Regions from separate parts of the Pseudoalteromonas sp. T1lg10 genome, predicted to be linked through region 1. Evidence: predicted binding sites of a transcription regulator. Region 1 holds the regulator's gene; each other region holds the start of a gene.
What was found. The regulator sigma-54, encoded in region 1, starts transcription at its own class of promoters, with help from an activator protein. The targets are predictions, from matches to a motif close to GTTGGCACGNNNNTNGNNT.

Region 1 (10,494 bases):
ATAGTGTCGCCCTGGGGCGAGATCCTCGCCGAGCTAGATCATGGCCAAGGGTGGATAAGCGCCGCCCTCGACAGCAACGAATTAAATCAATGCCGTGAGCGCATGCCGATGGCCGCTCACCGCCAAGCGAGAAAAGTAATTTTATGAGCCAAGTAGAGCACAATCTCTTAACCCAGAGTCATATTGACCGTGATGATCTCGCCAAAGCCCTGGCCTATATTCACCAGCACAAGGTGGATTATGCCGACCTGTATTTCCAGTCCAGCTATAACGAGTCCTGGGTATTGGAAGATGGCCTGGTAAAAGAAGGCAGCTACAACATTGAGCGTGGTGTTGGCGTGCGCGCCATCAGCGGCGAGAAAACCGGCTTTTCCTATTCCGATGCTATCAATCTTGAGGCCATTAATAATGCCGCCATGGCCGCGCGCAGCATTGCCGATGCCGGTCAGGATGGCAAGGTACAAGTCTTTAGCGAGCAGGATGTAAAGCGCCAGTTTGAGCCCATGCAGCCCATTCAAAGCATGAAGGACGCGGACAAGGTGGCCCTGCTGCATGAAGTGGAAGACTATATCCGTCAATTGGCTCCAGAGGTTGAGCAGGTGGTCAGCTCCATGTCGGCGGTTTATGAAGAGGTTTTGATTGCCGCCAGTGATGGTACCTTTGCTACGGATATTCGCCCACTGGTGCGCTTGAATTGCTCCGTATTGCTGACCAAGGGCGACCGCCGTGAGCGCGGCGGTGCCGGCGGCGGTGGTCGCACAGATTTTCATTACTTTAAAGAGCTGGTCGAAGGTAAGCCACGCTGGATGCACTACGCCGAGGATGCGGTGCGCATGGCGCGAGTAAACCTTGAAGCCATAGATGCTCCGGCGGGCACCATGCCAGTGGTATTGGGCGCAGGTTGGCCGGGCGTGCTACTGCATGAAGCGGTAGGTCATGGCCTGGAAGGTGACTTCAACCGTAAAGGGGCATCGGCCTTTAGCGGTAAGATAGGTCAACAGGTGGCCTCCGAGCTTTGTACCGTTGTTGATGACGGCACCATGGCCGATCGTCGCGGTTCATTAAATATCGATGATGAAGGTACGCCTGCCGGTTATAACGTGCTGATTGAGAACGGTATCCTTAAGGGCTATATGCAGGATAAGCATAACGCCAAGCTGATGGGGGTGGCACCTACCGGCAATGGTCGTCGTGAGTCTTATGCTCACCTGCCTATGCCGCGTATGACCAACACCTATATGTTGGCCGGTGAACATTCACAGGCGGATATTATCTCCTCGGTCGATAAGGGCATTTATGCGCCTAACTTCGGCGGCGGTCAGGTAGACATTACCTCGGGTAAGTTTGTGTTCTCGGCTTCCGAAGCCTATTTGATCGAAAACGGTAAGATCACCACGCCGATTAAGGGCGCGACCCTGATAGGTAACGGCCCGGAGGTAATGAAGCAAATCTCCATGGTCGGCAACGACCTTGAGCTGGATAAGGGCGTGGGCGTGTGTGGTAAGGACGGTCAAAGTGTACCGGTTGGCGTGGGTCAGCCGTCGCTGAAAATTGATCAGCTTACCGTGGGCGGTACCGCCTAAGGTAGGTAAACAAGGAAAAAAGGCAGCCACGGCTGCCTTTTTTGTGTTTTAAGAGGTCGGCTCTAAAGCATCAGATCTTTAAGGATCTGAAATAGCTCTTTGAAGGCCTTGCCCGGTTTTTCCTGCTTAACCTCTTTCGCCGCCTGGCGAATAAGCTGGCGCATACGTTGGCGTTCCAGTTGCGGGTAGGTCTCCAGCAAGGGATTAAGACCGGCGTCGCCCTGGGCGATAAGATCATCACGAGTTTGCTCGATATGATTGATGATCACGTCTTTCTGGTTGTTCTTATTGGTGATTATAGCCATTGCCTGGTGAATGTCTTCGACATTGGTGGTGCTGCGCAGGGTTTTGGCAATATAGTTTAAGTGTCGACGGTAGGCGTCCTTTTTATCCTTTAAACGATCGGCCAGGTCCATCGCCGCTTCCAAGTCGGGACTAAGTGGAAGCTTCTCGCGTTGCTTTTTAGACAGGTTGGCAATCTCTATGCCTAGCTCATGGTATTCCATGGCATCGCGCTTAAGCTCGCTTTTAGATACGTAAATAATCTCTTCTTCGGGTTGCGGTTTTTTGGCCATACTGGTCTCGAATAATGCACTTTGTCGTTATTATACCAATTCGTTTGGGTAAGTGGTCGGAAAATTGCACAGATAAAATCGCGGCAGCACCGCCTGTAAGGCAGAAACAAACAACAAAGCGTAACTGACGCTAAATTAGTGTGAGGCTTTGTGGTAGGCTAGGGTCATTAGATTCAAGAGCGAAACGAATTATGCAAGAAAACGAATCTGCGGCGATTTACCAGCAAATCGACGAAGTAAAAGAGGCCGTCAGTGAAGTCTTAGAGCAGGCCAAAAAGCTCGGCGCCACGGCGGCCGAAGCGGCGATGTCGAGCACCAGCGGCTTGTCGGTGAGCACCCGTTTGGGCGAAGTCGAGACCATCGAATTTAACCAAGATGGTGGCTTAGGTGTGAGTGTTTATGTGGGTAATAAAAAGGGCTCGGCATCAACCGCAGACCTAAGTCCACAAGCCTTGCGTTCCGTGGTGGAAAAGGCCATTGAAATTGCCAAATACACCTCGGAAGACCCTTGCAATGGTTTGGCCGATGCCGAATTGTTAGAAATGAGCCCGCCGGATCTGGACCTTTATCATCCTTGGCAGGTAACGCCGGAACAAGGCATTGAAATTTGTCAGGAAGCGGAGCACGCGGCGCTAAACTTCGACCCGCGCATAGTGAATTCCGATGGCGCCAGTTTTAGCAGCCATCAGGGCCTGCGCGTATATGGTAACAGCCATGGCATGCTGGCTGGTTTCCCGCGTACCCGCCATAGCATAAGCACCATGGTGATAGGTCAGGAAGGGGAGCAAATGCAACGCGACTCGGCCTACACCATAGCTCGTGAACAAAGCGGTTTAAAGGCGGCCAGCGAAGTGGGCCTGGAAGCGGCCAGCGAAACCCTGGCGCGATTAAATAGCCAAAAGCTGGGCACCATGAAGGTACCGGTGATTTTCCGTGCCGATGTGGCTAACTCCTTGTTTGGCCACCTGGTAGGAGCCATTGGTGGTGGCGCCCTGTATCGCAAATCCAGCTTCTTGCTTGATAGCCTAAATACTAAGGTGTTCAGCGATATAGTTAATATTAGTGAGCGCCCGCACTTGCTTAAAGGCTTTGCCTCGTCACCCTTTGATTCAGAAGGGGTAAAAACTCAGGACCGTGAAATTATTCACGGCGGTGAGCTAAAAACCTATCTTCTGGCCAGCTATGCTGCCCGCAAAATGGGTATGACGGCAACTGGTCACGCCGGTGGCATTCATAACTGGCTGGTGGAACAAACGCACCAGGATTTAAAGGCGCTGCTGAAGCAGATGGGTCGTGGTTTATTGGTGACCGAGCTGATGGGTCAGGGCGTTAATACAGTGACAGGTGATTACTCCCGTGGTGCTGCCGGATTCTGGGTTGAAAACGGCGAAATTCAGTATCCGGTGAGTGAAATTACCATAGCCGGTAACCTGAAAGACATGTTTAAGGCCATAGTCGGCATAGGTGGTGACATCGACCCGCGCGGTGGTGTGCTGACAGGCTCAGTGCTTATTGAGCAAATGCAGATAGCCGGCGAGTAACTCAAGCATCTATTCCTCGAATAATTTTAAAGCGCCTGATGGGCGCTTTTTTTCATTTTGCGCTTTACCTTAACTTAAGTTGAGGTTTTAAAGTCTTTCCTAAGTTAAAAAATGAAAAACAAATTAGGAGAGAGCTATGTACTTAGAGCATGTAAATTTAGTGGTCACGGATATCAATGAGTCGCTGCGTTTTTATCGTGCCGCCTTCCCGCACTGGCAGGTACGCAGCAAGGGAGAAGGTACCTGGTCCGGTAAACCGCGCAACTGGCTGCACTTTGGTGATGACTACCACTACATTGCCCTGAGCGATAACGGCGAGGGGGTTAATCGTGATCTGGAAGGGCATCAACCCGGCTTGGCGCATTTCGCCTATGTCACTCAGGATATCGATGGGGTGATAGAGCGCTTGCAGCAGGCGGGCTTTGCTATTGCCAAAGACGGGATGGATAATCCCTATCGTCGTAATGTGTACTTCATGGACCCTGCGGGCTTTGAAGTGGAGTTTGTGCAATACCTGACGGATATTCCCGAGCTGCGTAATAATGAGCTTTGAGAGAATACGAAAAAGCCCAGATAAATCTGGGCCTTGTCTTTGTGATACGGCTCGTTTGGCTAGATAAGGAACCAGGTCGCGGTGCCGAGGAAGGCGAATATACCGACTATATCCGTGACCGTAGTCAATACCACATTACCCGCCAGGGCCGGGTCTATATTCATGCGCTTGAGAATAAGCGGGACCACCGCACCGGCGATACCGGCGGCCAGCAGGTTCATAAACATGGCAAAGGCAATCACCAGACCTATGGTGATATCCCATTTCCACAGGGCAATGGCACTGCCTATGAGTATCGCCCACAACACGCCGTTCAAGGCACCGATGGCCAGCTCCTTGGTCAGTAGGAACTTTTGGTTGGTCTCATTGACATGGCCTAGGGCCATGCCACGAATAACCAGGGTCAGGGTCTGCGAGCCGGCAACGCCACCCATGGACGGCACTATGCCGTTAAGCACGGCTAAGAAGGGTAAAATACCCAGGGTGGTTTCGAAAAAGCTGGCCACAAAGGCCGCCAACATGGCGGTAAGCAGGTTTACACCCAGCCAGATAGAGCGTCGCTTAGTACTTTTCACAACCGGCGCAAAGGTATCTTCTTCATCATCAAGACCGGCCAGGCTTAACATGCTGTGCTCGGCACTTTCACGGATAACGTCAACGATATCATCGATGGTAATACGACCGAGCAGATGGGCTTGATCATCCACTACCGGGGCTGAGATCCAGTTATGACGTTCGAACAGTTGTGCCACTTCCGACTCGTCCATGCTAATGGGAATGACTTCGCATTCCTCGTCCATTACCTCGCGCACTATGGCATCGGGCATATTGGTTAACAAGGCGGTAAGTGGTAGTGAGCCCAAAAAGCAGTTGTCTTTATCGACCACGTAGAGCTCATCCGTGCCCTCGGGTAATTCGCCTTTAAGGCGCAGGTAACGCAACACCACATCGATGGATACGTCCGGGCGTATGGTCACGGTATCCGTGTTCATCAAGGCCCCGGCCGAGCGCTCCTGATAAGACAGCGCCGTGGTTGCCCTGTCTCTATCCTGGCTGTCCATCGCCTCGATTACGTCTTTATAAACGGGCTCAGGCAGGCTTCGCAGTACTTCACCGAGATCATCGTCGTCCATGTCCTCGGTCGCCGCGGCAATGTGCTCCGGCTCCATGCGCGCAATAATGCTAAGACGCACGTCTTCAGACAGCTCTTCGAGCACGTCACCCTGAACGTCGGGGTCGACTAAGGCCCAAAGCTTGGAACGGGTTTTATGCGGCGATGATTCGAGTAAAAGGGCGGTGTCACAGGGCGCTGTTTTTGCTAGAAGCCGACGTACATGAACAAATTGGCCGCTATTGAGTGCTTCAGTGATCTCTTGAAGTGGTTGCAGCGGATTTTCTTGTTCATAGGCTTCAGGCATAGGCTTCCCTTGTCGATAAAAATGGAAGAAACGCACCGATAAGCGAGCACTTACAAGCGCTTAGTAAGTTTACCTTAACTCAGACTAAGATACCAAAGGTAAATGAGGGAGCTATTCTTGTTCGTGAAACTTTTCTGCTATCAACTGCCCAATGGCAGCCAGCGCACCTTCTTCGTCGTTGCCCTCGCACACCACTTTGACTTCCTTGCCTTGGCCGCTTTCGAGCAAGAGTAAGGCGAGGACGCTGTCAGCCTCGGCGCTTTTCTCACCCTGATACAGGGTGATCTTAGCATCAAAGTTCATTGCCAATTGTGCCAGCTGTGAGGCGGCACGGGCGTGCAACCCCAGCTTGTTTTGAATAACAAAGGTGGCTTCCATCAAGTCTAGCCCTCCTGCTCGCGATGGCGGATTTTCACGTTAGGGTGAGAGTCCATAAAGCGCTCGCCCAAAGTTTGCGCCAGATACACAGAGCGGTGCTGGCCACCGGTACAGCCTATGGCTATGGTCAGATAGCTGCGGTTATTACGCTCTAAATGAGGTAACCAGGTTTGCACGAAGGTTTGAATTTGCCAGGTAAATTTTTGCACTATGCTATGGCTGGCAAGGTAGTCTTTGACCGGTTGGTCTAGGCCGGTTAAGGGCTTAAGTTCCGGCTCCCAATGTGGGTTAGGTAAAAAGCGGGCGTCGAACACATAGTCGGCATTTTTTGGGATGCCGTGTTTAAAACCGAAGGATTCAAAGGTGATAAGCAGTTGCTTATCTTTTTTACCCAGTACCTTTTCTCGTATCATCTCGGCCAACTGGTGAACACTTAACTCACTGGTATCAATGATAAAGTTGGCGTGAGTGATCAACACATCCAGTAGTTGTTTTTCTTCGCGGATGGCCAAGTCCAGAGGCAGGTTTTGCATCGACAGCGGGTGCAGGCGTCGGGTTTCTGAAAAGCGTTTGATCAGGGTCTGCTCGTCACTGTCGAGGTAAAACAGCGTCGGTTGTGAAAATTCTGGTAGGTAACCTAGGATATCGCTGAATTCTTGTTCTTCTTTGGGAAGGTTACGAACGTCTATGCTGACGGCAATTTTATCGTAATTGTCGGAAACGCTGCGCACCAGGGCGGGCAATAGGTTGACCGGGATATTATCGACACAATAGTAGCCGAGATCTTCAAGTACATGCAGGGCGACGGATTTACCTGAACCGGAGCGCCCACTGACAATAATCAAATCCATTTATCCACCCCTTGCCGAGCCATATGCTGGCATTAAAGTTAAACACTCGAACTTATCAATCGCACTTCTCAGTCGAACTTTTCAGTCGAACTTACAGTGTGGCGCCTTAGGCAACCATTAACTGGTACAGTTCCTGGTCACTGGTGACCGATCTTAGCTGCTTACAGAATTGTTTATCTTTAAGTTTATCAGCAATTTTCGCCAAGGTCTTGAGATGTTGATCGCATTGATCGCCTGGTACAAGCAGCGCCACAAAAATATCAACGGGGCGATTGTCGATGGCGTCAAAATTGATGGCTTCACGGTTGGTGACGATAATGGCCAGGGTATTCTCTATGCCTTCAAGGCGACCGTGTGGAATGGCAACCCCTTTCCCTATGCCAGTGCTGCCAAGCTTTTCACGAGCCAGAAGGGAATCCAGTATAGCTTGCTCACTGAGGTGGGGGATATGTTGGTGTGCTACCTGAGAGAGGTATTCCAACATTCTTTTTTTGCTATTAAAAAGGACCGCAGCCTTGCTGCAGTCCTTGGAAAAAAGTAAATCTAAGCTCATTTTAATGACGAGACAATTTCTCTTTATGTTTGATTACCTGGCGGTCTAATTTGTCAATTAAGCCATCGATCGCCGCGTACATATCCTGATGCTCTGCGGTGGCAAACAGTTCGCCGCCGTTTACATGAAGTGTTGCTTCTGCTTTTTGTGTGAGTTTCTCGATATCAAGAATAACATGCACATTATTAATGTGGTCAAAGTGACGCTCTAATTTGGCAAATTTACTATTTACATAGTTGCGAAGAGAGTCTGTGATTTCTACATGACGACCGGTAAGATTTAATTGCATAAGCATTTTCCTTCTTGTCTAACGTCTATATCAAGCTTTTACGTTGATTTGACGGTGGTATGGCCAACGATTCACGATATTTTGCAATCGTTCGTCGAGCCACTTTGATTCCTTGCTCTGCTAGTATGTCGGTAATCTTGCTATCGCTTAACGGTTTTACAGGATTTTCCGCGGCTACTAGCTTTTTGATCAATGCTCTAATCGCTGTGGATGAGCATTCACCTCCATTCTCGGTATTCACATGGCTGGAGAAAAAGTACTTTAACTCAAAGATCCCACGTGGCGTGTGCATGTATTTTTGTGTGGTAACACGAGAGATTGTTGACTCGTGCATTTCCACCATTTCTGCAACGTCGTTAAGAACCATTGGCTTCATTGCTTCTTCGCCATGTTCAAAGAATGCCTGTTGTTGCTGAACAATGCAATTAGTTACTTTAAGTAAGGTGTCATTGCGTTGCTCCAGGCTCTTTATAAACCATTTTGCCTCTTGCAAGTGAGAGCGAATAAATTGGCTGTCACTTTGTGATTTGCAGTTGCGACCCAGGGATGCGTAGTGATCGTTGACACGTATCTTCGGCATGCTGTCGGGGTTTAATTCCACCTTCCAGCGACCCTTGACCTTCTTCACCGATACATCCGGGATCACATACTCCGACTCTTCGCGCACTATGGTCGCGGCGGGTTTGGGATTCAGGCTGTGTATCAGTGTCATCACCTCTTTCAACTGGGCTTCTTTAAGCTTAGTCTTTTTCATTAAGGTGCGGTAGTCACGGTTACCAAGCAAATCAATATAATTACAAACTACCTCTTTCGTCTCGTTAAGCCAAGGGGTTTGAGGCGAAAATTGCTTGAGCTGGATCAACAAGCACTCTTGTAGTGAGCGGGCGCCAATACCAATGGGATCAAACATTTGAACTCGCTTAAGCACGGCCTCTATTTCGTCGAGTTCAATCTCTTCTTCCAGCTCATCATGGTTGATGCTTTCGAGCAAGTCTTCGGTGCTAACGGTAAGTAAGCCGTTGTCGTCGATGGCTTCGATAATCGCGGTGGCAATGGCTTCATCTATGGCGCTAAACGGGGTGAGGCGTAATTGCCACATCAGGTAATCGTGCAGGGTTTCTGTGGTTTCGCCTTGGTAAATAGACTCGTCATCGGGCATGGGCCCAGATGCAACCGGGGCGGCACTGATGTACTCGTCCCAGGACACATCCATGGGCAGCTCATCGCTGATCGAGTCATTGTTGAGGGCGTCGCCGCTTTCAACTTCGTCCTGATTGCTTGTGCTGTTATTGCTTTGAATGTCGCTATCGCTGTCGGCCGCCGAATTTTTATCGCGTGGCAGGTCACTATCGCCGTAATGCTCTTCTTCGATTTCGAGCAAGGGGTTGGCATCAAGCGCTTCTTGAATTTCTTGTTGGAGATCCAAAGTACTGAGCTGCAACAGGCGGATAGCCTGCTGCAATTGTGGGGTCATTGTTAATTGCTGGCCTAGACGCAGCTGTAATGATTGCCTCATGTACTCTAACAATCCTTTTGTGATTAAAGTCTAAACTGCTCACCTAAATACACATCGCGTACTGTTTGATCTGCTAATACCTGTTGGGGAGTTCCTGATGCGATTAGCTCGCCATGGGAGACGATATAGGCAGTTTCACATACATCTAATGTTTCGCGCACATTGTGATCGGTAATAAGAACGCCAATACCACGGTTGCGGAGGTGTTCAATGATTTTCTTAATATCTAGCACCGAAATAGGGTCAACACCAGCAAAAGGTTCGTCGAGCAGAATAAATTTCGGGTTAGCGGCGAGGGCGCGGGCAATCTCCACACGACGGCGTTCGCCGCCGGACAGGGCCATGCCTAATGACTCACGAATATGCTGAATATTAAATTCGTCCAGCAGACCTTCGAGCTCGCTTTCACGGCCGCTTTTATCCAGGTCCTTACGGGTTTCCAAAATAGCCATCAGGTTCTGATAGACGGTTAATTTACGGAAAATAGAAGACTCTTGCGGCAAATAACCTATGCCTAAACGGGCGCGTGAATGCATGGGCAGCAGGGTGATATCCTGCTCATCGATGCTGATCACACCCTTGTCGCTTGGTACCAGGACCCACAATCATATAGAAGGTAGTGGTTTTACCGGCGCCGTTGGGGCCAAGCAAGCCGACTATGCTGCCGGCTTTGACTTCCAGGCCCACATCCTTGACCACTTCACGGCCTTTATAGCTTTTTGCCAGCTTTTGCGCCTTCAGCGTGGTCATGGTTGTCCCTTCTCTTTTTGCTCGTCATTTTGCGGTGTGAGCGTGGTTCTTACACGGGTGCTCGAATCTTTATCTTTTTCGGCACTGATCAGCTGCTTGTTTATATCATAGCTGATCGTCTCGGCGACGATCTGTTGATCGGCCATGGCAATTTTGGCGGTGCCGGAAATCTGTAGCATTTGCGTGGCTACATCGTAGCGGATTTCCTTAGCGGAAGCGGTGATTTGCGTACCATCGTCCATGGTTTCACTGTAGATGGCCGGGTTGCCGGTGGCAATAAGCAGCTGCTTGTTATCACCTAACTCAGGGCGACGGTGGGCCTCAAGGCGATCCGCCTTGATTTCTCGTTGACCATGAACAATGTGCACATTTTTATCAAAAATGGTGATGTTTTCTTTGATCAGCGCCTGCTGCTTATCGGCGTCGATCTGTACTTCCGTCACCGTGGCTGGTTGCTCTGCCCAGGCATTTACAGCGCCTAGTCCGA
Region 2 (10,494 bases), on a different contig from region 1:
AATCGCCGTGAAGTTTCATCTTTAGTAATAAGTTGCACCAGTATGGTGCAACTATCTTAGCAGGTTTATTAGGCTGTGCGCAGCCATTTCCTTAGCTGCATTGCAATTAAGGGCCGGTGATCATCGAGCGGCGATGCATAAAGAAGGTGATGGCCTTGGAGCTGGCCAATACTTCGCCCTCGCTATTGAGTAGTTTTAAAACCAGGCTGTGCTCGCCGCGATCAATATCGCGCAGGGCAAACAGGCTGGAGCTTTGTGGTTCGCCATAGGCTTGGCCGTCCATAAACAGCTGTACGCTATGTCCTTGTAAAAATCTTGGTTTCACCTGCCCACTGATATGCACTGAGCCGGTGTTGTCGCGAATGGTTTCTTCTTGCGTCGGTGAGGTGATAGTTATGCTAAATTTGACTTGCTCCAGTTCATCATCGACTTCATCGAGAACACTGGTATCGATGCTGGGCATATTCATTACCGGAGCGTTAAGGGTGACTTTTTCTGCTCCCTTGCGCGGGGTGTCAGAAAATACCAATACGCCATTCTCATCCTTGTACACGTAGATGTCTTTGCTCGGTGCGGCCCATGCTGTACTAAAAATAGTTAGCAGCACGACCATACTTAAAATATACAGCCTTGTGTTCACGTTAAATCCTATTTATGGTTGTTATTCTTATAGTTAGCAAAATAAGCCAAGTTACTGGCTAGGTATTAACTTTAGTCCAAAGGTTGTATTTTTTCCATAAAAAAAGCCCGCAGAGCAGGCTTTGAGAACACACATGATATAACTAAATTGTCATTATCTGTTTTATACGCTGTAGTACATTTCGAACTCAACTGGGTGAGTTGTCATGTTTAGCTTTTCAACTTCTTTGGCCTTTAGCGCGATATAGGCGTCGATTAGGTCATTAGTGAATACGCCACCTTGAGTTAAGAACTCACGGTCTGCATCAAGACAAGCAAGGGCTTCGTCTAGTGAAGAGGCAACAGTTGGGATTTCAGCCGCTTCTTCCGCAGGTAGGTCGTATAGATCCTTGTCCATGGCATCGCCAGGGTGGATCTTGTTCTTAATGCCGTCAAGACCAGCCATAAGCTGAGCTGCAAACGCCAGGTATGGGTTAGCCGCAGGGTCAGGGAAGCGTACTTCGATACGACGACCTTTCTCTGAAGGAACCACTGGAATACGGATTGATGCAGAGCGGTTACGTGCCGAGTAAGCAAGCATTACCGGAGCTTCGAAGCCAGGAACTAGACGCTTGTAAGAGTTAGTTGCCGGGTTGGTGAAGGCATTGATCGCTTTAGCGTGCTTGATGATACCACCGATGTAGTAAAGCGCTTCTTCAGAAAGACCGCCGTACTTGTCACCTGCGAAAAGGTTTTTACCGTCTTTAGCTAGTGATTGGTGACAGTGCATACCTGAGCCGTTGTCGCCAACTAGAGGCTTAGGCATAAAGGTAGCCGTTTTACCATAAAGGTGAGCCATGTTGTGGATAACATACTTCATCTCTTGGATTTCATCGGCTTTGGTAACCATGGTATTAAAGCGAGTGGCGATCTCGTTTTGACCGGCAGTGGCTACTTCGTGGTGGTGTGCTTCTACTACATGGCCTAGCTCTTCTAGTACCAAGCAGGTTGCACTACGCCAATCCTGTGATGAATCAACAGGCGCAACCGGGAAGTAACCGCCTTTTACGCCAGGACGGTGGCCAGTGTTACCGCCTTCATAGTCGCGGTCTGAGTTCCAAGACGCTTCTTCGGCATCGATCTTGTACATAGAACCAGACATATCGGTTTTGTACTTAACATCGTCAAATAGGAAGAACTCAGGCTCTGGACCGAATAGAACTGTGTCGGCGATACCAGTAGAGCGCATGTACTCTTCGGCGCGCTTAGCAACAGAGCGAGGGTCACGCTCATAACCTTGTAGTGTTGAAGGCTCAACTACGTCACAACGTACAATCAGTGTGGTTTCTTCAGCAAACGGGTCAAGCTTGGCGCTGTTTACGTCTGGTAGAAGTACCATGTCAGATTCATTAATGCCTTTCCAACCAGCGATTGAAGAACCATCGAACATCTTACCTTCTTCGAAGAAGTCTTCGTTTGCTTGGTGATGTGGGATAGAAAGGTGCTGCTCTTTACCCTTGGTATCGGTAAAGCGTAAATCTACGAACTTAACGTCATTTTCTTTAATAAAAGTTAAAACCGTATGTGACATGTGTCCTCCAACTAGGAATATTTTGTGTGCTGCATGTTACTGCAATTGTGCACTCATAAGCTTAAATCGTGCCAACTATTTAACTGTATGTTTGTAAAGGGTTTTAATTAAACGTGTTATTTCAATAAAGCTATTATGCACCCTTTTGGTGCGCATTTGCCTTGCTTTGGTGCATTTGTTTTGCCCTTTTTTAAGCCATGGTTTATGGCCCGCTCAAGGCTTGCTTTAGATTAAAGCGCTTACCTTGTGCAAGGTGCAATAGGTTAGCTGAAAAATACCTGCTAAGATTTTTCTGTGGTTGATTTTTATCCACACTAACGGTGCGTTATGACAATTAGGTCACAGTCACAGAAAAATAATGTTGGATAAACTTTCATCTAGTGACGTTATAAGGGATAATACGCGCCCTTTTAAACCCAACGCAGGTAGTTGTTTGCCGAGCGTGGATCCTCTAGGAACAATGAGGCTTGCCTCTTAAGTAGATATATGAGCATCGAAAAGTTAAGAAATATCGCGATCATCGCGCACGTTGACCATGGTAAAACGACTCTGGTTGATAAATTGCTTGAGCAATCGGGCACACTGCAAACTCGCGGTGGTAACGAAGAGCGAGTGATGGATTCTAACGACATTGAAAAAGAGCGTGGAATTACCATCTTAGCTAAAAATACGGCAATCAACTGGAACGATTACCACATCAACATCGTAGATACTCCAGGACACGCCGACTTCGGTGGTGAAGTAGAGCGCGTTCTATCGATGGCTGATTCAGTACTTCTTCTTGTAGATGCTCAAGAAGGTCCTATGCCGCAAACGCGTTTCGTTACGCAGAAAGCGTTCGCACAGGGTTTGAAGCCAATCGTTGTTATCAACAAAATCGACAAGCCAGGTGCTCGTCCTGATTGGGTTATGGACCAAGTATTCGATCTATTCGATAACCTAGGTGCAACTGACGAACAGCTAGACTTCAAAGTAATCTACGCGTCAGCTATCAACGGTTGGGCAACATTAGATTTAGATGAGCCTTCAGACAACATGGAACCTATGTTCCAAGCGATCGTTAACGAAGTTGAAGCGCCGGATGCTGATCCTGAAGGTCCATTGCAGATGCAGATCTCTCAGCTTGATTACAACTCATACGTAGGCGTAATCGGTGTTGGTCGTATCAAGCGCGGTACCGTTAAAGTGAACCAGCAAGTCACTGTTATCGGTGCTGACGGTAAAACACGCAACGGTAAAGTTGGCCAGGTATTGACTTACTTGGGTCTAGATCGTCACGAAGCGCAAGAAGCAACTGCGGGCGATATCATAGCTATCACAGGTCTTGGTGAGCTGAAAATCTCAGACACTATCTGTGACGTAAACAATGTTGAAGCGCTTCCTCCGTTAAGCGTTGACGAGCCAACAGTAACCATGACCTTCTCAGTAAACACTTCACCGTTTGCTGGCCAAGAAGGTAAATACGTGACTTCACGTAATATCCGCGAGCGTCTTGACGCTGAGCTTGTTCACAACGTAGCACTGCGTGTAGAAGACACTGACAACCCTGATAGCTTCCGTGTATCAGGTCGTGGTGAACTTCACTTAGGCGTATTGATTGAAAATATGCGTCGTGAAGGTTACGAGCTTGCAGTTTCACGTCCTGAAGTAATCCTTCGCGAAGTGGATGGTGTTCTTGAAGAACCGTATGAAACAGTAACAATCGACTGTGAAGACGAGCACCAAGGCTCAATCATGGAACAACTTGGTCTGCGTAAAGCGGAAATGACCGACATGTCTCCAGATGGTAAAGGCCGTATTCGTATGGACTTTATAGTTCCTAGCCGTGGTCTAATCGGTTTCCAAACCGACTTTATGACGTTGACGTCTGGTTCAGGTCTGATGTATCACACATTCGATCACTACGGTCCTCATAAAGGCGGTAAGATTGGTCAACGTAAAAACGGTGTATTGATTGCTAACGCGCAAGGTAAAGCGTTAACTAACGCACTATTCAACCTACAAGAGCGCGGTAAACTATTTATCGGTCATGGTGTTGAAGTGTATGAAGGTATGGTTATCGGTATTCACAGCCGTGACAATGACCTAACTGTTAACGCCCTTAAAGGTAAGCAGTTAACCAACGTTCGTGCATCAGGTACTGACGAAGCACAAACACTTGTGCCGCCTATCAAGATGACGCTAGAGCAAGCGCTTGAGTTCATCGATGATGACGAATTAGTAGAAGTAACGCCTGAAAGCATTCGTATTCGTAAGCGTTTCCTAACGGAAAACGAACGTAAGCGCGCTTCACGCGAAAGCAAAAAAAGCTAATTACAGCGAATAATGAAAAGCCCGCACATTGATGCGGGCTTTTTTGTGCGCCTTGAAAAGTTGTCGCCGCAAACGTCAGTTAATTTCTAGATGCTTGTGTAGCCCATTGAATATTCTTGAGTATTCATCACTATTCATGTTCTTATTCTTTAAGGAATTAGAAAGACTTGAGCTGACTATTAACATGGAGAGCAGCAATGAGTTTAGGAACTGCAATAAAAAATTTGCGTCAGCAGTATCAATTAAGCCAGCCCGAGCTGGCGGTCAAGGTAGGCATTGAGCAAAGCTATTTATCCAAAATTGAAAATGATAAATCGACCCCTTCTCAAGATATTTTTGAACGCTTATTAAGTGCATTCAATCTTACCTTGGAGCAATTTATGGCGCAGTGGGGTGAAGACATAGACCTCGGGCAGCTGAACCAAATCACCCAAACCAAGCAATATCTGCAACAGCAGCAAAGTGCGATACAGCGCCGCCGAGCACAGATACAGATTTGGGCCATCGCCCTGGTTGCATTAGGCTGCGCACTTTTTTATTGCGCCCACAATGCCTTACTGTTCCCGGAGCGACAAATCGTTTACGAGTCGCAAGGGGTTATAAAAGACTCTGAGCCGGACGATGTTTTTTCAAGGTGGCGCCATTTAATACCTGATGAGCAAGACCACGTAGAAGTGGATAAAAAGCGAAAGGAAATGTCTCTGCGAGCCGATAAAACCTATAGATACAGTTTTGATATGCTAGGGATAAAATTTGAAGAGCAGGTTGATGGTGGAAGACGGGTGTTTTTCCATAGTACCGTGATTGAACACCCAAGGACGATAAACGGTGTGTTGACCTTTATCGCTGTGTTTGCTTTTGTCAGCGGCGTGATGCTGACCATAACCTCTATCTTAAATGGGCGAAGGAAAAAGCGTTAGGCAGAGACGGCGTATTGACGCCGTCTTGTTTATGCCATGCTTAACCATCGCGGCCATCCACGCGGGGCTTAAATACCACGGGGGCATAGGCGATGATATAAATCAGGTAGGCAAGGGTCCACAAGAGCGCAGACACCAAGATCAGGCTTTGATACTGGTCACTCACCAGGGGCGCAAACACCCGGACCACAAAGGCGCTAAACAGGGCGATAAAGGCGCTATTGATCACCCAGCCTACCTTGATCATGCGTCCGGTATGACCGAGAGACACCCGAGATATCATAGCCAATATCATTAATCCCATGCCGCCAACGGTAATGGCATGATAGGCCAAAGAAGGGTTGCTTAATACTTCCAGTCTCATCAGCCCCAGCATCAACAGGCCAATACAAATGGCCCAGTAGCTGAGATGCAGCGGCCATACTAAGGCGGTCCCAAAGGTAACCCAGATTCGCCAGCGCCAGGCGCGCACAAAGTTAATCAAGGCCGCAGCGATAAAGGCCATACCTTGCAGTGCAATACCTTGTTCGCTGTTGATCAGGGTCAGCAAAGCGCACACCAATACCGAGATGATAGCGGCCTTATCCAGCCACAGGATATTGTCTACTTTTGGAGTTTGTGTGCCATTAGCGGTAAACATGGGGAATACCCGACCACCGATAATCACCATTACCAAGGCCACCATTAACACCATGGTATGGCTGAGGGTAATAAAGTTAAGCGCTACCCAATGAAGCTGGGATAAGTGCATTAACAGGTTAAGAGCTGCCATCATTAGTAACAGGGGCACAAAAAACAGGTTGCGCACTAGCTGAGCCTTGATAATGGGTAAGGCAAAACACAGTGCCGCGGCGGGTAGAAAGGCGATATCCACGGCAATCACTAGGGCGCTGGGGACCCATGAACCGGGCAGGGCCATCAGTATTCGCGCACTTAACCAGAGTAACACCAGGGCCGCCAAGGGCTTGCCCTTAATGCTGGGCACTCCGGTCCAATTCTGCACCGCGGTCAATAAAAAGCCCGACATAATGGCCACGGCAAAGCCAAACAGCATTTCATGGGTATGCCAGAAATAGCCGCCGCCATAAGGTGAAAACGCTAGGTGACCCGTATAGGTAAGGCTCCAGGTGATTATGCTGAGCATGCCAAACAGGGCGCCAAGCCAAAATAGCGGTCGAAACGCTAAGCGCATAAAGGCCCAACCACGGGCCTTTTCATCGGGTTCTGCAATTTGTCCACTGGGTAGTAACACCGCCATGACGTCCTCTCTTTGTTATCTCAAAATTTAGATGGTTCGCTTATCTGTAGTAACTGTTTGAGCTCTGAATCCGTGTTCGAATTCACCAAATCGGCCAAGGTGAAATTATCTAAATGGGCAAAAAAGCACTCCATGGCCTGCGCCAAAATCCCCTTAAGCTGGCAGGCGGGAGAGATCACGCAGTGATTATCTGCACCAAAACACTCTACCAGGGTCGAGTCCTGCTCATGCAGGCGCACCAGTTCGCCTATATTGATTTGCGCCGGCTCGCGGCTTAGGCGAATACCGCCATTTTTACCTCGGGTGGCAGTGAGGTAATCCTTATTACTCAGCACCTGCACCACCTTCATCAGGTGGTTTTTGGAGATCTGATACTTATCGGCCACCGCCTGTATGGTGACCGTCTCGTCCTGATGCAAGGCTGCATAGATCAGGGTGCGCAGCGAATAATCGGTAAAGCGGGTGATATTCATTAACGAAAGACCTTAGCGTCAAAGCGCCTTTGATGATATTTAAACATGTATTTATTTTACATCTTTGGTTGTGATGTGTAAACTTCCTTAAGATTCATTTTGAATGCATGTTATTGAGGTTCCGTTGGAAGCTTATCTGAGTTGGCCCGTCGACCCTATACCCAGGGTTGCAGCTCTTTTATTCGCTAACCGAATTAACTTTGAAAACAAGACCTTATTCACTAGGGTTTAAGGAAGAAAGACGATGAGAGAATATAAAAAACTGTGGTGGACGCTGCTTGGGGTGCTCGCCGTTACTTTCGCCATTCTCGGCTATTTTGGTCGTGAGGTTTATCGTGTTGCGCCGCCTATTGCCGAGCAGTTTGTTAGTCAGGATGGTCAGGTTTACACCTCTAAGGATGCGATTTTAGATGGGCAGACGGCCTGGCAGTCGGTTGGGGGGATGCAACTCGGCTCAATTTGGGGGCATGGTGCCTATCAGGCGCCAGATTGGACCGCCGATTGGCTGCATCGTGAACTCGTCCAGTGGCTGGATATTGCTGCTCAAGAGGCGCATGGAGTAAGCTTTGATGACCTGTCTGAAGAGCTACAACAGCCTTTACTCTGGGCACTTAAAAAAGAGTACAGGACCAATACCTATGATCAAAATACGGGTACGGTCACTCTGTCTTCCCGTCGCCTGGCTGCCATTGAGCAAACGGCGGCTTATTACCATGCGCTGTTCGGTGGCGACCCGTTATTACAGCAAACCCGTAAACATCATGCGATGAAAGAAAACACTTTGCCCAGTGCAGAGCGTCGCGAAAAACTCACCGAGTTCTTCTTTTGGACGGCTTGGGCTGCGGCCACAGAGCGCCCCGATGGTTCGTCTACTTATACCAATAACTGGCCTCATGAGCCGCTGATCGATAATGAACCCACTGCGGAAAACCTGGTGTGGTCGATTGTTAGCGTTATCTTGCTGATCGCCGGTGTTGGTGCGCTCGTTTGGGCCTGGTCCTTCCTGCATAAAGATGAAGAAGCACCGACTCCGCCTAAGCAAGACCCCATAGCATCATTTTCCCTAACAGCATCGCAAAAAGCTTTGGGTAAGTATCTATTTCTGGTGGTGTCCTTATTTACTTTCCAGGTCTTACTGGGTGGCTTTACGGCACACTACACGGTCGAAGGGCAGGGCTTTTATGGCATTGAAACATCACAATGGTTCCCATACAGCCTAGTGCGTACATGGCATATTCAAGCAGCACTGTTTTGGATAGCAACCGGGTTTTTGGCTGCCGGTCTTTTCCTCGCTCCCATTATCAATGGTGGGCGTGACCCCAAATACCAAAAGCTGGGGGTAGATATCTTATTCTGGGCCTTAGTGGTCGTTGTCGTTGGCTCATTTGTTGGTAACTACCTGGCTATCGCACAAATTATGCCTGCGCATTTAAACTTCTGGTTAGGGCATCAGGGTTATGAGTTTGTAGATCTGGGTCGCTTATGGCAGATAGGTAAATTTACCGGCATAGTCTTTTGGCTGGTACTGATGTTGCGAGCGATTCTTCCTGTGTTTAAGCAAGAAGGTGATAAAAACCTGTTGGCTTTATTCTGCGCCTCGGTAGTGGCTATTGGCTTATTCTATGGTGCCGGTTTCTTCTATGGTGAACGCACCCATATCTCGGTAATGGAGTACTGGCGCTGGTGGATTGTCCACCTTTGGGTTGAAGGCTTCTTTGAGGTGTTCGCAACTGCGGCATTGGCCTTTATCTTCCACAGCATGGGCTTGGTTTCTAAGCGCTCTGCAACAATAGCTTCTTTGGCGTCTGCATCGCTCTTTATGCTTGGAGGCGTGCCCGGTACATTCCACCACTTGTATTTCTCAGGCACAACCACACCTGTGATGGCGGTTGGTGCAACCTTTAGTGCGCTGGAAGTAGTGCCCTTGATAGTGCTAGGTCATGAGGCGTGGGAGCAGTACAAGCTGAAAGAACGTAGCCCTTGGATGGCAAACGTAAAGTGGCCCTTGATGTTCTTCATTGCCGTGGCATTTTGGAATATGTTGGGCGCGGGCGTGCTGGGCTTTGCCATCAATCCGCCTATTTCCTTGTACTATGTGCAGGGCTTAAACACTACGGCAACGCATGCTCATGCAGCACTATTTGGCGTGTATGGTTTCCTTGCTCTGGGCTTTACCCTGTTGGTACTGCGCTATATCCGCCCAAGCATGCAGTTTGATGAAAAGCTGATGAAAACGTCATTCTGGTGGATGAATACAGGCCTTGCTCTAATGTTGTTTACCAGTTTACTGCCTGTGGGCTTAATTCAATTTTATGCTAGCGCTTCTCAAGGTCTGTGGTATGCCCGCTCAGAGGCATTATTACAAAGCGATGTCTTGGTGGCATTGCGTTGGATCCGTACCATTGGCGATGTGGTATTCATTATTGGTGCCGTTGCGGTTACCTGGCAGGTGGTTAAAGGGGTCTTTGGCCTAGATAAGGATGAAGCCTTGCCTGTGACTGTAGGGGGAGCTTCCCCGGCCTTCGCGGGCGCAGAACTGCAAGAAAGTGAGAAGGATTCATGTTGCGGTGGCTGCGGTCAAACCAGTGAAAGCGCAAGCTAATTAGCCGATAAAAGTAAAAAAGGAGTCGTAAGACTCCTTTTTTTAATACCAATTCTGTTAAGTATGTGAGCACAACATTTAGCCCGCTAGAATGATTCGCTATTTAAGTGAATTAGTATCAGGCTTAACCCTGGTTCATTTGCTCGATAAAGCGGTTAGAGTCGGCGATAGAGCGGTTCATATCATCTATTAGCACCTTGATATCGCGCTGCAGGTTGGCAAATTCGCCCTTGATGGCGGCAATGGCCTGAGCATTCAGGTTATGCTTCAGATAAAGCACATTGTCTTGCAGCGATTCCAGCACCGGCTGCATTTTTGCTTCGCTGGCACGCATGGAGCGCAGCAACTGGGCAAACTGACGCTCAGTGGCGCGCAGCTTTTTCGTGCTTTCGCGTTTTAAAGACGCACTTTTGTATTCTTCGAGTTCGTCGGCCCATTCCTCAAACAAGGCTTCGGCCACATCTTCAACCTTATCGATATTGGTGCTGACCTCTTCAGCGGCCGCCAAACTTGCCTCATAATCATCGTTCAGTTGCTCATAGGCGTCTTGCAAATCGCCACCGTCAAAGTTGATCAGGGTGCTTAGGCGCTCAAGGGCGGACTGAAACTCTTCTTGAGACTCTTGTTGCGATTCCTTGGTTTCTTCAACCCGGTCGACAAGAATATCGCGCTTGTGTACGCCTACGGATTCCATGGCCGAATAGTAGGCAGATTGGCAT
Region 3 (10,494 bases), on a different contig from region 1:
CAAACCCAGGCCATCCACCCCGGGGTTCGGCGGTTCAATCCCCCCGTTAGAGGTATGCTGGTAGCGCAGTGATGTAAACACGTCGCTCTGAGCAATAAAGTAGGTGTAACTAAGACTGGATGTAAAATGCCAGCGGCTTCCTACGTAGTGAGCATAATAGTAATTACCATCTACATAGGTGGGGGCGAACTCAAAAGTAAGCCTGGTTTGCTGCCCTTGCAATAGATGCCAATATAAGCCCGCTGAAAAATAGGGCACATCATCGAACTCATTCCAGCCATAATGCTTGTCTAAGCCATTAAACTCGCCATAAGTGAATGCAACACCATCAAACCAGGTAAAAGATGGCTCGGTCTCTAAGCTGTATGAAATGGCCGTTATGCGATCATCATCATTCGCACCCAATGTATAACCAAGGTAAATTGCCACCTCATCTGCAGCGACTTGCGGACTATAAAATTGGGCCAATAAAGCAAACGTGGATAAGAAAAGAGTCGAGGCTGGTTTTGCCCAAGAGTTGTTAACCGCGGCTATGAGCATGAGACTTCTGCACACCTTTGAATCGAAGTAGTTGTTTCGTGGCAAGGATAACGCAGTTGCTATCCACAAGAAACATAAAGGAAAAATATTAACCGGCAACCTAGAGGCTCGCAGGTGTGATTGCTTTGTAAAAATGGCGTTGGCCACTCCTTAGCTACGAATGCGAAGTCGCGGCTAAGAGCATCGAAATAAATAGGCGAATGTCAATATTGCAACAAAACTCAATCTCAGTATGATGCACAGCCCCGCTGGATCACCAGACTCGGTCGGGGCTGTAATGTATCAAGCGGAGCGTAGTACCTAGCATGAAGAAGTTGCTTATCTCGCCATCAAAAATGGCGCTGGCAGAACAAGAAAGTCAGATTTATCAGAATATCCTCAAACAGGCGGCGGACATTAGCCTTAACCTGATGGCGGTAAAAGTAGAGAACCACCCTGAAGACTTTCTCGGCTGGGCCTACGAGCTGCTAGAAGTGGCCACCGAGCGCCTGAACTTTGATTTACTTGAGCCAACGCAACTGCCCACGGTCAAAAAACTACAATCCCAGCTAAAGGATGCGATTAGCTTTTTACAGCTAAAAACCCTGCGTATTGCCCCTTGGCCGGTGATCTGCGCCTACCTTGAACAAAATAAAGAAGGTGTATTGCTGGCTGAGCACCTGAGCTTGGCCGAGCATATTGCCAGCATTAAAAGCACGCCATTACAGGAAATGAGCAAGGAAGACCGCTTGGCCTTTATCGGCAAGCACACCGCCGCTCACGACCCGGCTGTGTATCGCTTCGATGTGGAGTTCTTTGCCGGCATCAAAAACAACAAGGCCTTTGCGCAAATTCTTGACGACCAACCGCAGGCGGTCGAGGCGGCACTGGCACATATCCCCCTCACCGACGAGGTGAACCTAGAGCACTACCAGGCCTTTGTGCTTGCGTACCTGCAACTATTTACCGGCAGTGATGACAAGCCAACCCTGGCCCCGGCCACCCGCCTATTGGCGATGCGCCGCCCCGATGTGTTCACACCAATCACCAATAGCAAAAGCGATATCCTGTGCGCAGCACTCAATGTGGCCAGGTTGAATAACCGCGACTTCGAACGCTACTGGCAAGATATCGTTTGCACCCTGGCCCGCCAGCCTTGGTTCGCCATGGCGCACGGAGACAACGAGCAGGAACAGCGCTTGGCCGATATTAAGGCCCTGCTTCCGTGTCTGTTCTACTACTTCGATAAAAACGCCATGGAGCAATCCAACTACTTTAAGCTGTTACATAAGCCTAAGGCGAGTCCGGCCAGCGCCAATAGTACGGCGAGAAAGCGCTCAAAAGAATCGGCGGCCATGCTGGTTGACCGTGCCCTGGCCGAAGAAGGCATTCCCGAGCATATTCGCGCAAAACGTGATTCGATTATCAGTGAAGTGGAAAAAGGTCGCAGTGTTGCGGATACCATTAGCTTGATGCGGGCGATTTTTGGGTAATCTGTAACTTTTTGTCGGGCGACGAGTGACAGACTCCACAACAAAAGCCGATTTCTCCAGCGCGAATCAAAACGGGAGATCGATACCTGTGGGTCAGGTTTCAACCTGTGTTGTGTGGCTTGGCCGCACGTAGGTCGGTGCTCTGCGCCGACAAAGATGCTTTTGAGTAAATTTTGCCGAGTCGCCGACTGTGGTTTTGACTGATAGATCTTGTCGCGTTGGCGACGACAACCAAAGAGGGAGTGATTCGACTCCCTCTTTGGAAACTCCGCGAACCCGTGATTCGCTAATGCTTACGAACTCAGCGTTTTGTTAAACGTTCCGCTTAGTCATTGATGCGATTTAACAGCACCTCCCTGTACTGATAAATCTAGCTCGGCATCGTGCCTCGCTATCAATGACAGACTCCACAACAAAAGCCGATTTCTCCAGCGCGAATCATAACGGGAGATCGATACCTGTGAGTTTTGAGATTTCCGATAGGACGCTAAGTACCATTAGCGGACGGCAGTAACGCCTTTAGCAGCGGCACGAAAAGCGGCCAGGCTTTTTGTGTCCGTTGCCTAAACTTGTTAAGTGTTTATCAAAAAAAAACTATATTGCTGCATCTCTCTGTTTCTTTATATTGAGGAGTTCGCGCTTTGAGCTCTTAAAACCGATAGCACCAAAGCACAACCCTTTTATTTCTTCTTTGAATGCGTAGCAAACCTTGGATTTTTCCTCAAACTCTTTAAGTATATATTCTTTTCCTTTTTGGCTTTTAGCAAAAAATATTGGACTGCATGTCGCCATTGCATACATAGCCAAACTTAACGAGAGTTTTATTTACATACATAAAAGACTCACCTTTCTTAGATTTGCTATTTAGGTCACAGCTTGAATTAACTGTAAGCAATGATATTTCTGGAAAATTTCTATCATTAATACTCAGAATTGCTTTTGAACCACCATTTTGGCTATAAAATACTGGATTGTTAGAAGGTAATTTCTTCCAGTCCGGTGCAGCAGTAGTTTTTTTATTTTTGGATATTTTGCCAAAATCGCATTTTTATTTGAATGCACCATATCAATAACAGAGGCTAAGGCATTGCATTCGAATGGCTTTAGCTCTATAGATTTTTTAGATAGATTATTTTCATGCGTGTCGTCTAGTCCTTCGCTGCCCAGAAAGGCAACTACTTTTCTTTGAGTGGCATTGGAGTCCCAGCACTTCTTATCTAAGCCATTATCATAAGCCGCCTTTATATATGCAGCAGCATCAGAATAGCTATTAATGTTCACATTCAGCTCATTAGCGTTAGCATAATGAGTAGATAAACTGATTAGAAATAGAATTAATAATACTCTGATCATGATGGATACTCTTTTTTACACTTAACATGTTTATAGCGAGCTAATCGCGCGTTTTTCTACCGAAACATTACTCGATTTTATAATTGGTCTATTTGTATCAAACAATGTAAGCTGCTGCCACGTTTAGACTTTATTAACTATAAAAATATTATGCCTAGGATAAAAACGAGCGTTTTGGTCGTTTTCCTGAATATGCACGCTGTTTGCGTTAACCTAAATTGAAACGCAGATGTATCAGCCTAATCCCGTTAAATTTGCGCTTTCGATCTCGGCTTTTGCTGCGAAGCGTGGCTAAGGCAGCGAGGCATGGCTGAAAGCGGAAACAAGAGAGTGAACAATTTCACTCTCGCCGCTTGAAGGTGACGAGCTCTGCGATAAGCGGGGCGACGAGTGACCGAAGCACCGCTTCGCAGCGCGAGGAGATGGAGGCATGTATGCCGTAACTTCGTCACGAACAGGAACCCAGCTTCATGGACGAATTACTTGCATCCAAATTAATCACTCCCTCTTTGGGCGCCATCCCCGGCCTTTCACTGGCTCAAGGCGTTCGCTTGCTAAAAATAGTCCACCGGACTATTTTCTTAACGCGCTCACCCACCGCGACAAGATCTTAATTTAACAACCAATGCCACCAGCAACACAAAACCAAACTAGAACCTCTATGCAGCAACATTGGTTAAAATGAGTGCAAAAGCATAAAATATGCACCACCAGAGTGCATCCGCACTCCCCCGCCCACCAGCCAACACAGCTCAAAATACCAACAAGCATCTGAAAAATAGTAACTTTTAAAAAATATTCCGTTATTGGCACACGCCTTGCCAACTAAGTATTTAACACAGCGTTACTACAGGAATGAGAAAATGAACAAAAAGAAATACGCGTCGGTGCTGGCTTTGTTGGCACTGTCCCTCACCTCGCTGGCCAGCCAGGCGGAAGTCACCGCCAATGTCGCCGCCAGTTCTAACTATTATTGGCGCGGTATTACCCAGTCGGACGATGGGGCCGCGGTATCCGGTGGCATAGACTACGCCTCCGACACCGGCTTTTATGCTGGCACCTGGCTGTCGAATATCGATTTCGGCGATGCTGCCAGCACCAGCTATGAAATGGACTTGTACGCGGGCTTCGCCGGTTCAATCGACGACATAGGCTACGATGTCGGCTATATCTATTACGCCTACCCGGATGCCGAGGGAGATATTGGTTTTGGTGAGATCTATGGCTCGGTGAGCTGGCAATGGCTCAGCGCCGGTGCCAGTTACCTGGTCAATGCCGAAGGCGATGCCACCGACGAAGAAGACATGCTCTACCTTGAGCTCAACGCCAGCTTTACCATTTTAAAAGATACCGAACTGGCGCTTCACTTCGGCCATTCCAGCGGCGATACCGTGGAGGAATGGTACGGTGAAGACGACAGTTACATAGATTATGGCGTCAGTATCAGCAAGTCAGGCTTTACCTTTGGTCTGCTGCAAACCGACCTGGACGCGGATGATGATTTAAAAGCGTATGTATCATACAGCTTAGACTTTGAGCTGTAAGGTAAAAGTCATACCCTCTTATTGTTGCTGCAAACCGGGGCCGTAAGGCCCTTTATCTTTTCTGTTTGGCATCTAAAGCCATTTTTGCCACTATAATCTTGCCAATCAGTAAGTTTACTAAGGCTGCCTGTGCCGAGTTTCTATTTTCTGCTTTATTTACTCTTTATTCAGTGGCAACAGGCCGTGCTGCCGGAGCCTTTGCCTGCGTCTCCCTTTAGTGCCGACTCACCCCAATCCTGCGTTGCGCTATTAACCCAGCCCGGTGAGCCAGTCAGCATGCCCTTGCCGGTATCGGAACTCAGACTGCTCAGCTGGAATATTTATAAGGCGGCCAAGCCTGAACTACTGGCAGATCTGCACGCCCTGTCAGAGCAAAGCCATATTATGCTGCTGCAAGAAGCCATCACCGATGAGGCGCTGTTACAACTCAAGCCCCATACCCGTTTTTCGCCAGGCTACAAGGGCCTCAACCAGCAAACCGGGCTGGCCTTGCTAAGCGACTGGTCGCCCCAGCTTTATTGTCGTTTTTATCAGCGGGAACCTTGGTTGCGTACCCCCAAAGCATCGAGTATCAGTCGCTATCCTTTGGCTAATGGTGACTCCTTATTGCTGGTGAATATGCACGGCATTAACTTTACTCTTGGCATCAGCGACTATAGGCAACAGCTGGAGCGGTTAACGGGATTAATCAAGCTTCATTCCGGGCCGGTGATCTTTGCCGGAGACTTTAACAGTTGGAGTCGCGCGCGCTGGCAACTGGTGCAAGGGCTGCTGAGTGAACTAGATATGACAAGGGTCAGTTTTACACCGGATCATCGTACCCGGGTGTTTGATTTACCCCTAGATCAAATATGGATAAGAGGCGTGACCCTCACCTCGGCGCAAACGCTGGAGCGCACGAGTTCGGATCACAACCCTCTCTTGGTGTCTGTGCATATCACCACCGAGGAACCCGGCGGTGATAAACAGCCTTAGAGTTTCTTGATGTTATTGGCGCTGTCTCTGTCGACCAGCTTCACCAGGGGGTCAACCCCGGCATAGCTCGGCTTCTTGTCCACATCCAGCTCCAGGGTATTTTCACCACTGGTGAGCTGATGCTTTTGCAGATAGATCACCGCGTCCTCGGCGCTCAACTTCTCTGGGTCCTCACTAAACAAGCCAATATCCACCAGCTGCGCCATGGGCTGCTCGGTTTCATTGCCCTTACCATCGGCAAATGCCTTCTTAGCCGTTACCGTTAGCGTGACCTTAAACTTACCATCGGCATCGGCCTGCTCGGCCACTTCTACCTTTTCTACGCCCAGCTCAAACAGGGTAATGCGCTTAAACTGATCATCGATAAAGGCCTGCTCCTGCTCATCGACATCCGCTTTGAGGTAAGACAACAAGTCCAAGGTAGTTGGATAAGGGTCGTCTTTATACTTAAAGGCCTGTAAAAATGCCTTTAACGCCTCATTGGTGCGCTCTACACCAATGCGATCGGCGATGGCCATCATCACCACAGAACCCTTTTGATAGTGCAGGTATTGCTGGTTCTCCGAACGATACAGCGGCATTTCTTCATGGGCTTCACGGGTCCGCCCTTGCAGGTAGCGATCCAGCTCATACTTTAAGAACTTACGCAGCTTTTGCTCGCCATACTTTTCACGCAACACCTGAATCGCACTGTATTGCGACAGGGTTTCGGAAATAACCGCCGAACCTTGTACATCGGCGGCACCCACCTGATGACCCCACCACTGGTGCGCCACTTCATGAGCGGTAACATAATAAGGCGCATCGATATCATCCGGGTCGCGCAGGTCGGTGATAAAACCGATATTTTCAGAGTAGGGCACGGTATTGGCAAAGCTTTGCGCAAACGAACGATAGCCGGGGAACTCCAAAATACGTAACTGCTTATGCTGGTACGGGCCAAAGGCCTGGGTAAAGTAGTCGATAGAGTCCTTGGTGGACTGGATCATGGTATCTATATTCCAGGCATGGTCGCTATGATAGTACACCTCGATATCTATGCCCTTATACTCTTCCTTCTTCACCTCAAGCTGGGCCGACATAATGTTGTAGAAGTGCACCATGGGCGCATCCATCTCATAACGGAAGGTACGGCGTCCACGCTCCTCGTCTACCTCTTCATGTTGCAGGTAACCGGGCGCGATGGCGAATTGATCCAGACTCGTGCTAATGGTGGCGCTAAAGTCGATAAAGCCCACACCCTGACCAAAGAAGCTTTGCTGGTAATAACGGCTGTCTTTAAGATCATGAGCACGCTCCAGTTCCGGCAGGCCGCGCTTACGACGTTCATTACGGTCTTGCAGCTCATAGTCACCACGGTAACCAAATACCGGGAAGAGTTCATAGTTATTGATAAAGGTTCCATTCTCAACCAATTGGGTATCAAAGCCACTGTTCTTAAAGCCCTGATGTTCACGTACTACAGACATTTCACCGCTGCGGGTTTCGCCTGGCTGTAACGGGGTATCAAATTCATACCACCAGGATTTGAACTCGCTGAGCTCCTCCCCTAGATGTCCTCCTTCAAGCTTAAGCTGCCACTGGGAGCTAAATCTTGGCTTGCTTACAAGAAAACGGCTGATTGGCTGCTCACTGGTATTGGTAAACTCCACCTCGGCCTTGGCGAGCATGCGACGTTCCTGCGGGTAAATATCCGCAGTCACATCCACCTTGGTAATCGCGGGAATAGGAGCATCCTTATACTGCACCAGTTGTTGCTCGTACTGGGCGCGCAGGTCTTCGCTCTGATCTTGGGTTTGGTAATCGTTCAACACCCGGGTGTTGTGATATATCCAACTGCCGCTGGCAACAAAGATCACCAGACCAAAGGTCGCTACCAGCTTACCCTTATTCCCTAGGTGATAACCCAGCAAACGCAGGCGCGACAGCAGCGTCTGCTGCGGACCTCGGTGCCACAGGCCATAGCCTAGGGCCGCTAAGACCAGGGTTAAACCCAGCCAGTATAAGTTGTACCAGTGCACTGCGGTTAAGAAGTGACCATAGGTATTCAAATCGGAATAAGGTGCCGCCGGCGAAGAGGCAAAGCGATACATATTATGGCTAAAACCGTAATTGCTAAGCACCATGTTCACGGCGTAATAGATGATAAACAGCAGCATGCCCACGTATTTATTCGGGCTGATCACCTGGAAGAAAAACGCCAATATGGTGGTCATCACCAGGGGCACCATGGTCAGGTAACCAAGGCGGAACAAATACTGGCTCAGTTCAATATTAAACTGCCCCTTCACCAGCTGATAGGTAATGGTAAAGAGCATGCCAGCGCTGTAGAGCAGCACCAATACCGTGGTGATAGCCAACAACTTTGACGCCCAAAAAACCAGGTTATGGGTGGGGTAAGAGTCGATAATGTCACCGAAGTTAGAATTGCGCTCACGCCACACCACCTCGGCACTGTAATACACCAGGATGATGATCATAAACATGCCCATCACTCCCTTGATCAGCGGGATCATCGCCTGCGTCAGCGGCCAGTTTGAGGTGCCATACCATTGACCCGGCACTAACAAGGGCGAGATCAACATAAACAGGGTCAGCGCCGCGAGAATCATAAAGGGCGCGCTAAAGACCACCTGTACTATCTCGAAGCGGGTACGCAGTAAAAACTGGCTTTTAGTGCTGATCTGAGACGGACGCACGGCAATCTTATTGCTAAGCGCCTGCTGCGCGCGTTTAAGCATAGAGGGTGAAGCCTGCTGCGGCTTTTTATCCTTGGCACCGCTCTGATAACCGCCCTTTAGACCCATGGTGACAAAGAGCACCAGGGCAACGCTTAACCAAATCAAACGGTTATAAAGAACATTGCCTTCCAAGGCCAAGGTTTGCGTGTCTTTTTCTGCCACCGTCCAATAGCGGGTAGCATCCATAAAGGCACCAAAACCGAAGGGGTCGAACAGTGCGGCCCATAAGCGGAATTCCGGTTGCTCGAAAAACACCGACACCACGTTATAACCAATAAAGAGCACCACGGCGGCAATATATACGGCCATCATGGTACGAAAGCGCAGCGCCGCCACATGGCAGCTTACCGCCATCACCAGGAGGGTTGGCACCGCCAGGATCACAAAGGGCTGCAGGTAATATTGCAGCTTGTTGGGGGCCAGTAGCTCAGGGTCTAACCAACCTACCAAAGAGCCGAACCAGGTACCGAGGAAGATCCCTAGCGGCACAAAGGCAAAAACCAGCACGGTGACACAAAAAGCGCCAAGAAAGCGGCCGAGGTGATAACTGCGCTGAGCTATGGGTTTGCTGTATACCAGCTCAGCCATATGTTCACTGTCGTTGCGTATAGTCGAGGAGGCGACAAAGTTCACCACGGCAAACAGGGCAAAGATCAATAGCACCGCCATCATCATTAAGATGGTATAGGGACTGTTGGCGTTCACATTGCTGCCACCTATTTGCACCTTGTCGGAAACTGTGGCAAAAAACGCCAGCAAAAAGAACAGCAGGCTGGACACATAGAATGATGGCTGGCGCACAAAATAGCGCAGCTCAAAGGTGAGCATTTTTAACAACATAACCCCTCCTTAGGCCGATGCTGTCAGGCGTTGCTGATGCAAGGTCGAGAAGTACACGTCTTCCAGATTACTGGCCACGGTTTCAAAGCCTTCCGGAGCCTGCTCGGCAAACACATGCAATATGGTGTTACCGGCAAACAGACGCTTAGAAATCACCGGCAAATTTTGTTCAAGCTCTTGTGCTTCTTGCTGGGTGACCACTTCTTTACGCCAGATACGGCCGTTAAGCTGTTGCGTCAGGTCGATGGGGTTGCCCTTAAGAAGGATTTCGCCACCGGCCAGTACCGCCATGTTCGGGCACAGCTCGCTGACATCATCAACGATATGGGTAGAGAGGATCACCACCTTTTGCTCACCCAGGCTCACCAAGAGATTATGGAAACGGTTACGTTCCTCCGGGTCAAGCCCGGCGGTGGGTTCATCGACAATCAACAGATCCGGGTCGCCAAGCAGCGCCTGGGCAATACCAAAACGCTGGCGCATACCGCCGGAAAAGCCACTCACCGACTTAGACTTATGTTGATATAAATTAGTATGGGCGAGCAGACCTTCCACTACTTCTTTACGCTCTTTGGCCTGGTCTAGGCCTTTAAGAATGGCCAGGTGGTCGAGCAGCTCATAAGCGCTAATACGTGGGTACACACCAAAATCCTGAGGCAGATAACCTAAACGGCGACGAATTTCCTGAGGCTGGTTGAGCACATCGATACCATCGAAGGTGATGCTGCCACCGTCGGCACTTTGCAGTGTCGCTATGGTTCGCATTAACGATGATTTACCCGCGCCATTGGGGCCCAAAAGACCGAACATGCCCTTGGGGATATCTAAGTCCACGCCCTTTAAAGCCTGCACACCATTGCTGTAGGTTTTGGTAAGACCTTGAATTGTTAGCACCTGATTGTCCTTAAATTAGCTTTATTATTATAAAGTTACTCTTATATCACATGGCTAATTAGGTACAAAGGTGAAGTAAATATTAATAATGTAAATATTTATGAATGAAGATACCCAAGAGCACCGACAGCGGTG

Region 2: a site for sigma-54 is predicted at 7,314-7,332, ahead of C2M17_RS02435 (nitric-oxide reductase large subunit). Genes of this name have one in related genera too.
Region 3: a site for sigma-54 is predicted at 4,171-4,189, ahead of C2M17_RS08100 (TorF family putative porin). Genes of this name have one in related genera too.

Annotation. Positions count from the first base shown of each region.
Region 1 covers NZ_PQBV01000018.1:78,176-88,669, forward strand. Annotated here, with positions in the region: gene C2M17_RS06520 (carbon-nitrogen hydrolase family protein) at 1-147, shown strand, start outside; gene tldD (metalloprotease TldD) at 144-1,583, shown strand; gene yjgA (ribosome biogenesis factor YjgA) at 1,646-2,158, opposite strand; gene pmbA (metalloprotease PmbA) at 2,350-3,699, shown strand; gene C2M17_RS06540 (VOC family protein) at 3,836-4,252, shown strand; gene mgtE (magnesium transporter) at 4,312-5,670, opposite strand; gene C2M17_RS06550 (HPr family phosphocarrier protein) at 5,782-6,048, opposite strand; gene rapZ (RNase adapter RapZ) at 6,054-6,899, opposite strand; gene ptsN (PTS IIA-like nitrogen regulatory protein PtsN) at 7,006-7,452, opposite strand; gene hpf (ribosome hibernation promoting factor) at 7,454-7,741, opposite strand; gene C2M17_RS06570 (RNA polymerase factor sigma-54) at 7,767-9,257, opposite strand; partial or broken gene lptB (LPS export ABC transporter ATP-binding protein) at 9,281-10,007, opposite strand; gene lptA (lipopolysaccharide transport periplasmic protein LptA) at 10,004-10,494, opposite strand, start outside.
Region 2 covers NZ_PQBV01000004.1:11,138-21,631, forward strand. Annotated here, with positions in the region: gene glnL (nitrogen regulation protein NR(II)) at 1-19, opposite strand, end outside; gene C2M17_RS02405 (DUF4124 domain-containing protein) at 107-640, opposite strand; gene glnA (glutamate--ammonia ligase) at 803-2,209, opposite strand; gene typA (translational GTPase TypA) at 2,696-4,522, shown strand; gene C2M17_RS02420 (helix-turn-helix domain-containing protein) at 4,720-5,442, shown strand; gene C2M17_RS02425 (NnrS family protein) at 5,483-6,700, opposite strand; gene C2M17_RS02430 (Rrf2 family transcriptional regulator) at 6,721-7,173, opposite strand; gene C2M17_RS02435 (nitric-oxide reductase large subunit) at 7,418-9,775, shown strand; gene C2M17_RS02440 (DUF2959 domain-containing protein) at 9,900-10,494, opposite strand, start outside.
Region 3 covers NZ_PQBV01000025.1:11,618-22,111, forward strand. Annotated here, with positions in the region: gene C2M17_RS08080 (acyloxyacyl hydrolase) at 1-540, opposite strand, end outside; gene C2M17_RS08085 (hypothetical protein) at 846-2,012, shown strand; gene C2M17_RS08090 (hypothetical protein) at 2,607-2,813, opposite strand; gene C2M17_RS08095 (hypothetical protein) at 2,940-3,365, opposite strand; gene C2M17_RS08100 (TorF family putative porin) at 4,229-4,909, shown strand; gene C2M17_RS08105 (endonuclease/exonuclease/phosphatase family protein) at 5,039-5,884, shown strand; gene C2M17_RS08110 (ABC transporter permease/M1 family aminopeptidase) at 5,881-9,465, opposite strand; gene C2M17_RS08115 (ABC transporter ATP-binding protein) at 9,475-10,359, opposite strand.